DNA from 3 places in the Clavibacter sp. CT19 genome. Region 3 is predicted to be linked to each of the others. Evidence: riboswitches for the same ligand, from Rfam matches in the RefSeq annotation. Region 3 holds a riboswitch; each other region holds the start of a gene.

Region 1 (2,843 bases), on a different contig from region 3:
GCCCGCCCGCACCCGCTCCCACGCCTCCGCCAGCTCGCGCGCCGCCGCCTCCGGATCCTCGGCCGCGCAGATCGCCGACACGACGGACGTGCCCGCGCCGCCCGCCGCCGCGATCGCGGCCACGTCGCCCACGTCGACGCCGCCGATCGCGACGCACGGCACGGGGGAGAGGCCCGCGATGATCCCGAACCCGTCGTGCCCGAGCGGCGCCGGATGGTCGGGCTTGGTGCTCGTGGGGCGGATCACGCCGACGCCGAGGTAGTCGACCGTGCCCGCGGGGAGCGCGCGGACCGCCTCTACGTGCGCTGGCGTGTTCGCGGTGAGGCCCACGACGAGGCGGTGGTCGGGGCTCGCGGCGTCGAGCATCCGGCGCACGAGGTCGGCCGGCACGTCGGACTGGCCGACGTGCACGCCGTCCACCCGCGCGCCGCGGGCGAGGGCCGCGAGGACGACGTCGACGCGGTCGTCCACGAGCAGCACCGGTCGGGGCGCGGACGGATGCGCGGCCGCGTGCGCGTCGATCGCGTCCGCCGCGGCCAACACGGTCGCCAGCAGCTCGGCCGCGCTCGCGTGCTTGTCGCGGATCTGCACGGCCGTCGCCCCGCCTGCCACAGCCGCGGACACGACCGCGGGCACGCTGCGCGCGCCGCACAGGGCGGGGTCGGTGACGAGGTAGACGGAGAGGTCGAGCGCGCTCACGAGAGGCGCTCGCGCTGCGCGACGAGCTCGGGCGTGACGGCATCGAGCGCGTCGAGCAGCGCGACGGCGAACGACCCGGGCCCGCGCGTCCCCTCCGCGGCGATCTCCGCGGCGATCGTGTAGACGCTCGTCGCGGCGACGGCGGCCCGCAGCGGATCCGGATCCGTCGACGCGAACGCCGCCATCACCGCGCCGAGCGCGCAGCCGCCGCCGGTCATCTTCGTGAGGAGCGCGTCACCCGTGTGCACGCGCACGAGGCGGGTCCCGTCCGTGAGGTGGTCGACCGGCCCGGACACCGCGACGACCGTGCCGTAGGTGCGCGCGAGGAGCGTCGCGGCGTCGAGCGCCGCCTCCACCTCGTCGGTGGCGTCCACCCCGCGGCCGCCCGCGCCGCCGGTCGCGAGCGCGATGATCTCGGACGCGTTGCCGCGCACGATGGTCGGCGACAGCGCCACGAGCTCGTGCGCGAGCCGCGTGCGCACCGGCAGGACGCCGACCGCGACCGGATCCAGCGCCCACGGCGTGCCCGCCTCGCGCGCTGCGTGGGCCGCCTCGACGGCCGCCTCCCGCTGCTCCGCGTGCGGCGTGCCGAGGTTCACGAGCAGCCCCGACGCGATCCGCGCGAACGGCCCCGCCTCGGTCGGCACGTCCGTCATCGCGGGCGCGGCGCCCAGCGCGAGGAGGACGTTCGCGGTGAAGCCGGTGACCACGGCGTTCGTGATGCACTGCACGAGCGGCGTGCGCTCCCGCAGCAGGTGGAGGAGGTCCGCCGAGGCGGTCCCCGTCCCGGTGATCTCGTCGATGGATGGGCGCGCAGCGCTCATGGTGACATCCCTCCGCCGGTGCGAACCGGATCAGGTGCGACGGGTCTCATCTCAGCCCTCGTGGGCACCCCGTGTCAGGGATCCACCCTAGGGGAGACGCGTCGCACCCGCCGGGTCGAGCAGCGAGGCCGAGACGTCCCGAGGCGACGATGAGGTCGATGCGTCATGCGAGCCCACGGTCGGGGGACGACGAATCAGACGGTCATCTCGGACCGTCTGCGTGATCTGTCGGCCCTTCGGGCGCAGCCAGACCCCGCCAGAATCGGCCCTCCCGCTCGTGGGTCTCGACCAGCATCGGTAGGAGAGGAACGGCGACGTCGGCGCGGGTGATCATGTCATCCAGCGACGCGATCACGTCGAGCACCGATCGAGGGCCGAACTGGCCCGCGATCCGTTTGGCCTTGGTCCGCACGTTGTTCGGCGTCGGTCCGGCATCGACGATGGAGTGATTCCACAGCCTGTTGTGATGCGCGCAGCGATTGCGGAGGTAGACGAAGGCCCTCACGCGATAGGCGAATCCGGCCTTCGCCACACCGATGCTGGTCGCGACGGAGTCGGCGAGGGTTCCTTGTGCTCCCCGCTCGATCGCCTTGGACAGGGTCCCGAACGACCATGCCTCGACAGCGGACCACACCGGCAGCCGGCTGTAGTCGGAGTCCTCTCCTGCGTGCCCGCGGTAGCGGAGGATGTGCCGGTCCTTGCTGCGGTCGATGTCCCGGAGACAGGACTCGACGGTGGCCTCTCGACCTCCGACATCCGTGTAGAAGTCCTGCTCGAGATACGCCTGATAGGGGCCGTGCTCGCGACCGATGACATGTGCGACATGCGACCGCAGCAGGAGCTCGACCTGAGCGAGCGGCCGGACGAGAGAATCGCGCAGTGCGTCGTCGGCGACGTAGACCCCTCGGACGTCGTCGAACGCCGTCCCGCTCACGAAGTCGTCGTCGCCGAGATGGGGAGCCGTCTGGAAGTACCGCGCTTACCCCGAGAAGCGGTAGTAGTTGTGCGCCGCCAGGAACCGGGCGCAGTCCGATTCGTCGGGCACGATCAGGCCACGGCCTACCATCAGAGCGGTCTGATCGTGCCAGGACAGGTAGGGCTTCATCGCACCCCTCGGAAAGAAAAAGGCCCCTCCCATTTGAGCATCGTGGAGAGGCTTGGGAGGGGGTCGATTGCCTCAATGGTAGCCGATTCCTGGGCCGGAACGAGCCCGTCGGATCAGACTGGGGACTCCACAGAGGTGCCTCATCGCGTCCCTTTCCGAGCGCGGGAAGTAGCGGTGACCCCAGCGACGTGAAGCGCTGCGACGCTGCCGCGCTG
Region 2 (2,843 bases), on a different contig from region 3:
GGCGTGCGGGGGAGGCGGTCGCCGTCCCAGTCGAAGAAGGGGTTCACGACGACGCCGAGCATCATGTGCGGGCCCGAGTCCTCGTCGTTGCGGCTGGCCGGGTCGCCGAAGTCGTAGGCGAAGAGGGACGGGTGCCAGTCGAACTCGCCGCACGTGGCCTTGGCGTAGGGGTCCAGCAGCAGCTTCGCGGGGTTCGAGCGGTGCCCGTTCTCGGGCTCGTAGGGACCGGTCACCCGGTAGCCGTAGCGCTGGCCCGGCTGCACGTGCGGGAGGTAGCAGTGCCAGACGTGGGCGTCGACCTCGGTGACGTCGACGCGGGTCTCGGTGCCGTCCTCCTCGATGAGGCACAGCTGCACCTGCTCGGCCACCTCGCTGAACAGCGCGAAGTTCGTGCCGCTCCCGTCGAAGGTCGCGCCGAGCGGGTACGGGTTTCCGGGCCAGGTGTGCAAGTGGTCCTCCAGTTGGGTCGACTCGTCCCACGGCGGCGCGCGCGCGGGCGCGGATCCGTCGGGGGCGGGGCAGGCGGTGGATCCGCAGCTGCCGCAGCGGCGGGGGAGGCCGGATGCGACGCGACGACGCACCAGGGGCGAGGTTACCGCGAGGACCGGGATCGCCCGGCATCCGGCGGGGCTCGCGGGGTACGGTGGGACGCATGACCAACCTCGTCGCACAGCTCGCAGAGAACGTGAAGAACGCCGGAGTGGGGACGGTCTACGGCGACCCCCTCGACATCGACGGCTCGACCATCGTGCCCGTGGCATTCGCCTGGTACGGCTTCGGCGGGGGCAGCGACCTCCCCGACTCCGAGGGCAACGTCGCGGGCGGCGGCGGGGGCGGCGGCGCCACCTGGCCCATCGGCGCGTACATCGCCACCGACGGCGAGGTGCGCTTCCAGCCGAACGTCATCGCGCTGCTCGCGGTGGCCACGCCCGTCATCTGGATCTCGGGCAAGGTCCTCGTCAAGCTCATCAAGACGCTCAGGTAGCGACGGGCGCCCGGCCGGCGCGCACGACCACCGCGGAGCGCGGGTGCCCTCGGGCGCCCGCGCTCCCGTGCGTCCGGGGTGCCCGCGCATCCCGGGCGCGGCGGACGCCCGACCGCGCGCTAGGATCGCCTCGAACACGGGAGTCCGGTGAGCCGGGCTGAGAGGAAGACACCCAGTCTTCGACCGTAAGAACCTGATCTGGATCATGCCAGCGCAGGGAGGCTTCCATCTCGCACCCGTGCCCTCTTCACACTCATCCGAAGGGCACGTCCAATGACCGCATCACCCTCGTCCACCGCATCCGCGCTCCCCGGCGACGCCGGCGCCCGCGCACCCCGCTCGGGGCTCCGCGCCCGCTGGCGCGTCATCGACATCGTCGTGGCCAGCGTCCTCGGCGTCGCCTCCGGCCTCGTCTTCGTCCTCTGGAACACGGCGTCGGTGCCCGTCGCCGGCCTGTTCGAGCCGCTGCTGCCCGGGCTCCAGGCCCTCGCCGGAGGCGGCTGGCTGTTCGCCGGCGTCCTCACCGGCATCGTGATCCGCAAGCCCGGCGCCGCCCTGTACGGCGAGCTGCTGGCGGCCTTCGTCTCCATGCTCGTCGGCAACGTGTGGGGCGTGAGCACGCTGCTCTCCGGCCTGACGCAGGGCCTCGGCGCGGAGCTCGTGCTCCTCGTCTTCCTCTACGCCAACTGGCGCGCCTACGTCGCCGTCCTCGCGGGCATGGGGGCGGGCCTCGGCATGGCCGTGACCGACCTCATCACCTACTACCCGGGCTCCTCGCCGGTCTTCGTCGTCGTCTACACGATCGCGGCGCTCGTGTCCGGCGCGGTGATCGCCGGCCTGCTGTCGTGGCTGGTCGCCCGGGCGCTCGCCCGCACCGGCGCGCTGTCGCGGTTCGCCTCGGGTCGCGACACCGCGGCCCGGGTCTGAGCGTGCGGCGACCCGGCCGGCGCGGCTCGACGGCCGCCCCTGTCGCCGACCGGTGGCCCGCGGACGCCGCGTCGCGGTCGGGCGGCGGCGGTGCGGCCGTCAAGGCCGTCGGATGGGGTTGGCGCCACGCCGGCCGGAGCGCCTGGGCCGTCCGCGACGTCGATCTCGTCATCGAGCCGGGGGAGCGCGTGCTGCTCCTCGGCGCATCCGGCGCGGGAAAGACCACGCTGCTGCATGCGCTCGCGGGCGTCCTCGGGGGCGACGACGAGGGCGAGAGCCGGGGCGAGCTGCGCGTCGACGGCGTGGATCCGGCCGGCCAGCGTGGTCGTGCCGGCCTCGTGCTGCAGGACCCGGACGCGCAGGTGATCCTCTCCCGCGTCGGCGACGACGTCGCGTTCGGCTGCGAGAACCTGGGCGTCCCGCGGGACGAGATCTGGATCCGCGTCCGCGACGCCCTCGACGCCGTCGGCCTCGACGTCGAGCTCGACCGGTCGACGACCGCGCTCTCGGGCGGCCAGAAGCAGCGGCTCGCGCTCGCGGGCGTCCTCGCCATGCGGCCCGGCCTCCTGCTCCTCGACGAGCCCACGGCCAACCTCGATCCGGAGGGCGTCGGCGAGGTGCGCCGCGCGGTGGAGCGCGTGGTCGCGTCCACGGGCACGACGCTCGTGGTCATCGAGCACCGCGTCGCCGTCTGGCGGGACCTGGTCGACCGGGTGGTCGTCCTCGGGGCGGACGGCGGGATCCTCGCCGACGGCGCGCCCGACGACGTGCTCCGCGACCAGGGCGCCTCCCTCGCGGCGGCCGGCGTGTGGGTCCCCGGTCGGGAGCCGGCGGCGCCCGTCCGCGCCCCGGCGGCGCCCTCCCCGCTGCTCCGGGCCGATGGCCTCGCGGTGGGGCGACGGCGTGGTGTCGCCGTGGCGGAGGATGTCTC
Region 3 (2,843 bases):
CAGCACCTCCCGCGAGCGGAACGCGACGCCCACCCCGTCGAGCGCGACGACGGGGCCTCGCGCGTCCGTCACCCCTACGTCCGGCCGACGGCGAAGTCGTCGACCGCGCCCGTGCGGACCAGCGCGTCGACGATCACCTTCGCCAGCAGGCCGCCGAGCACGACGCCGGAAGCCACCTGGATCACGAGCCGCACCCAGAACAGTTCGGTGCCGTACCAGTCGGAGCGGAACGCCGAGAAGAAGAAGACGAGCAGCGCGCCGAGACCGCCCGAGACCGCGTAGTGCAGCCAGCCGTAGCGGCGGTAGCGTCCGGCCGCGAACGGGATCTCGCTGCCCGCGCCCTGGATCGCCGCCGACACGAAGAGGATCGGCCCCACGGCCGACCCGAGGAACACGACCTCGATGACCGACGCGATCACCTCCGCCGCGACGCCCGCGAACGGCCGCCGGATGACGGCGATCGCGATGGGCGCGACGAGCAGCCAGCCGCCGAGCAGCACGTGCTGGGTCAGGTCGCCGAGCGGCCCGGCCGCGACCGACAGCGCGGTCCAGCCCTGCACGAGCACCCAGTAGAGGAAGCCGAAGACCACGCCCAGCGTGACGAGCAGCACGATGTCGCGGAGGTCCCAGCGCGCGCGGCGCGGGGCGGTGGGACGCGGATCCCGCGCCTCGACGGGCGCGCTCATGCGCCGGCCGTCCGGCTCGGGCTGTTCAACGAGACGGTGAGGTGGCTGGTGACGTGCGCCACCGAGCGGCCCACGAGCACCCAGCCGGCGGCGGCCGTGGTGATCACGTCGGCGAGGTCGCCGCGGAGCGCCGTCACGAAGTGCTGCGACCCGGCGAAGGTGCCGACCGCGCGGGCGTGGTCGATGGCCGCGTGGATGTCCTTCATGTGATCCGCCGCGGGCGCGTCGGACAGCGGGTACAGCGCCCACTGCGCGGACGCGGCGATCCCGGTGGCGTCCGCCGCCGGCACCTCGCCGACGCGCACGACGCCCGTGCCGCACGCGACCTCGCCCGGGCAGCCCCGCGAGAACGCGATGGTCGCCTGCACGTGCGCGCCGGATCCGGCGGCGTGCGCGAGCAGGGCGACGAGCCAGCGGACGATGTCCTGCTCGGACCCGCCGACGAACGTGCTCACGTCGTCGGTCTCGATGACGAGGCCGTCGGCGGGCGTCGCGGCGAGCGCGCCGAGGATCACGTCGACGAAGTCGTCGCGCATGACGGCGAGGCTGAGCCGGGCGCCGACGCCGAACTCCTCGGGGGTGGGCGCCGCCTCGAGGCGGGTGGTGGGGGATGCGGTGCTGGTCACGCGCGTGCCTTCCGTGGTCGCGGATGCACGGGTGGGACGCGCGCGGATGCGCGGTCCCTCAAGAGATGCCTCCCTGCGCTGGCATGATCCAGATCAGGTTCTTACGGTCGAAGACTGGTGGTCTTCCTCTCAGCCCGGCCTACCGGACTCCCGTGTTCGGGATGACCATACCGCCGCCGCGACGGAGTCGGCGCGACGCCGGGCCTGGCCGTGGAGGACGGTGGGACCTAGGGACCTACGCCTCCGCCGCCGCCGCGACCGCGCGCCGATAGAGGATCCCCTGCCGCACCGCGGTCACCAGCATCACGACGCACCCGACCACGAGGAGCAGCGGCAGTCCCACCCGCATCGCCACGAACACCGACTCGAAGAGGAACGCGCCGGCGAACCGCCACCCCTCCATCTCCCAGAGGCCGGGCGTCAGGTACCACTCGTCCGGGCGCAGGATCGCGCGGACGCCGGATCCCTCCGTCGCGGCGAGGACGAACACCACCACCAGCAGCGGCAGGAGCACCGCCGCGTTCACGTCGAGCGCGCGCTTGTACCGCTCGGCCCGCGACCGGGCGTCGGAGAAGATCTCGGCGTCCGCATCCGCCGTCGTGGACGCGAAGTGCTGCGTGCCGCTCCTGCGGCTGCCGCTGATGTGCCTCCAGCCCGCGTCGGCGAAGAGCTGCACGTAGTCGGCGAAGTCGGCCGCCGTCATGCTCGGCCGGTAGTCGATCCGCACGACGGCGGATCCGGGCTCGATGTCCGTCGACGTGTAGACGAACCCGCGCCTCCGCATCAGCCGCCCCTCGGCCGCCATCCGGTCGAGCCAGCGCTCCTCCTCGTCGAAGTCGACGAAGAACCTGATCACCATGGTCATCCCTCCCTGCTCCCCCGGCCGCGCTCATGCAGCCGCACGAGGTGGGCCATGCGCTCGGCGTCCTGCGCGAGCACCTCGGATCCCCGGTCGGTGATGAGGTACACCTTGCGCCGCGGATCCTCGCTCGCCACCCGGGTGATGAGCCGCTGCTTCACGAGCGTGTCGAGGGCGCCGTAGAGCGTCCCCGGCGCGAGGCGCACCGCGCCCTCGCTCATCTCCTCGACGCGCGCCATGATCGCGTACCCGTGCGCCGGCTCGCGCAGCGCGAGCAGGATGCAGGCCACCGTCTCGGTGAGCGGCAGCAGCGGGTCCCTCGTCATCGCGCCCTCCTCATATCGTCCGACTGTACAGTCAGACGATATACAGCGCAACGGAATAGCCCGATCGGGGGCGTCCTACCGCTCGACGACCAGCCGCCGTGACACCACCTGCTGCGCGAGCCGCGAGCCGCGAGTCGTGCAGCGCTATCCAGCCACCACCGCGGACGCGATCTCCAGCAGCGCCTCGTGTGCGCGACGCGCCCTGGCCACGTCGTCCGAGGAGACGGGGCGATGCGCGTAGCCCGCCTTGGTCTTCAGAGCGAGCAGCCTCTCGAGGTGCTTGGCCGCATCCGGGTCCGCCCGGCGGAGCATCGCCACCGACTCCTGGTGGTTGCCCGTCGGGGAG

What was found. Region 3 has a riboswitch for thiamine pyrophosphate ahead of PED38_RS04820 (YkoF family thiamine/hydroxymethylpyrimidine-binding protein). Riboswitches for the same ligand answer to the same signal wherever they lie in the genome.
Region 1: it holds a riboswitch for thiamine pyrophosphate, as region 3 does, so the genes downstream of both, thiM (hydroxyethylthiazole kinase) here and PED38_RS04820 (YkoF family thiamine/hydroxymethylpyrimidine-binding protein) in region 3, are expected to answer to the same signal.
Region 2: it holds a riboswitch for thiamine pyrophosphate, as region 3 does, so the genes downstream of both, PED38_RS06100 (ECF transporter S component) here and PED38_RS04820 (YkoF family thiamine/hydroxymethylpyrimidine-binding protein) in region 3, are expected to answer to the same signal.

What each region holds. Positions count from the first base shown of each region.
Region 1 is NZ_JAQHYR010000007.1:79,015-81,857, forward strand. It holds gene PED38_RS09830 (bifunctional hydroxymethylpyrimidine kinase/phosphomethylpyrimidine kinase) at 1-699, opposite strand, end outside; gene thiM (hydroxyethylthiazole kinase) at 696-1,523, opposite strand; TPP riboswitch at 1,514-1,605, opposite strand; partial or broken gene PED38_RS09840 (Abi family protein) at 1,726-2,463, opposite strand; gene PED38_RS09845 (hypothetical protein) at 2,503-2,628, opposite strand.
Region 2 is NZ_JAQHYR010000004.1:42,638-45,480, reverse strand. It holds gene glgX (glycogen debranching protein GlgX) at 1-449, opposite strand, end outside; gene PED38_RS06105 (hypothetical protein) at 653-985, shown strand; TPP riboswitch at 1,112-1,223, shown strand; gene PED38_RS06100 (ECF transporter S component) at 1,259-1,912, shown strand; gene PED38_RS06095 (ABC transporter ATP-binding protein) at 1,915-2,843, shown strand, end outside.
Region 3 is NZ_JAQHYR010000003.1:154,587-157,429, forward strand. It holds gene PED38_RS04810 (ABC transporter ATP-binding protein) at 1-72, opposite strand, end outside; gene PED38_RS04815 (ECF transporter S component) at 75-686, opposite strand; gene PED38_RS04820 (YkoF family thiamine/hydroxymethylpyrimidine-binding protein) at 683-1,312, opposite strand; TPP riboswitch at 1,369-1,477, opposite strand; gene PED38_RS04825 (DUF2812 domain-containing protein) at 1,548-2,177, opposite strand; gene PED38_RS04830 (PadR family transcriptional regulator) at 2,174-2,497, opposite strand; gene PED38_RS04835 (hypothetical protein) at 2,642-2,843, opposite strand, start outside.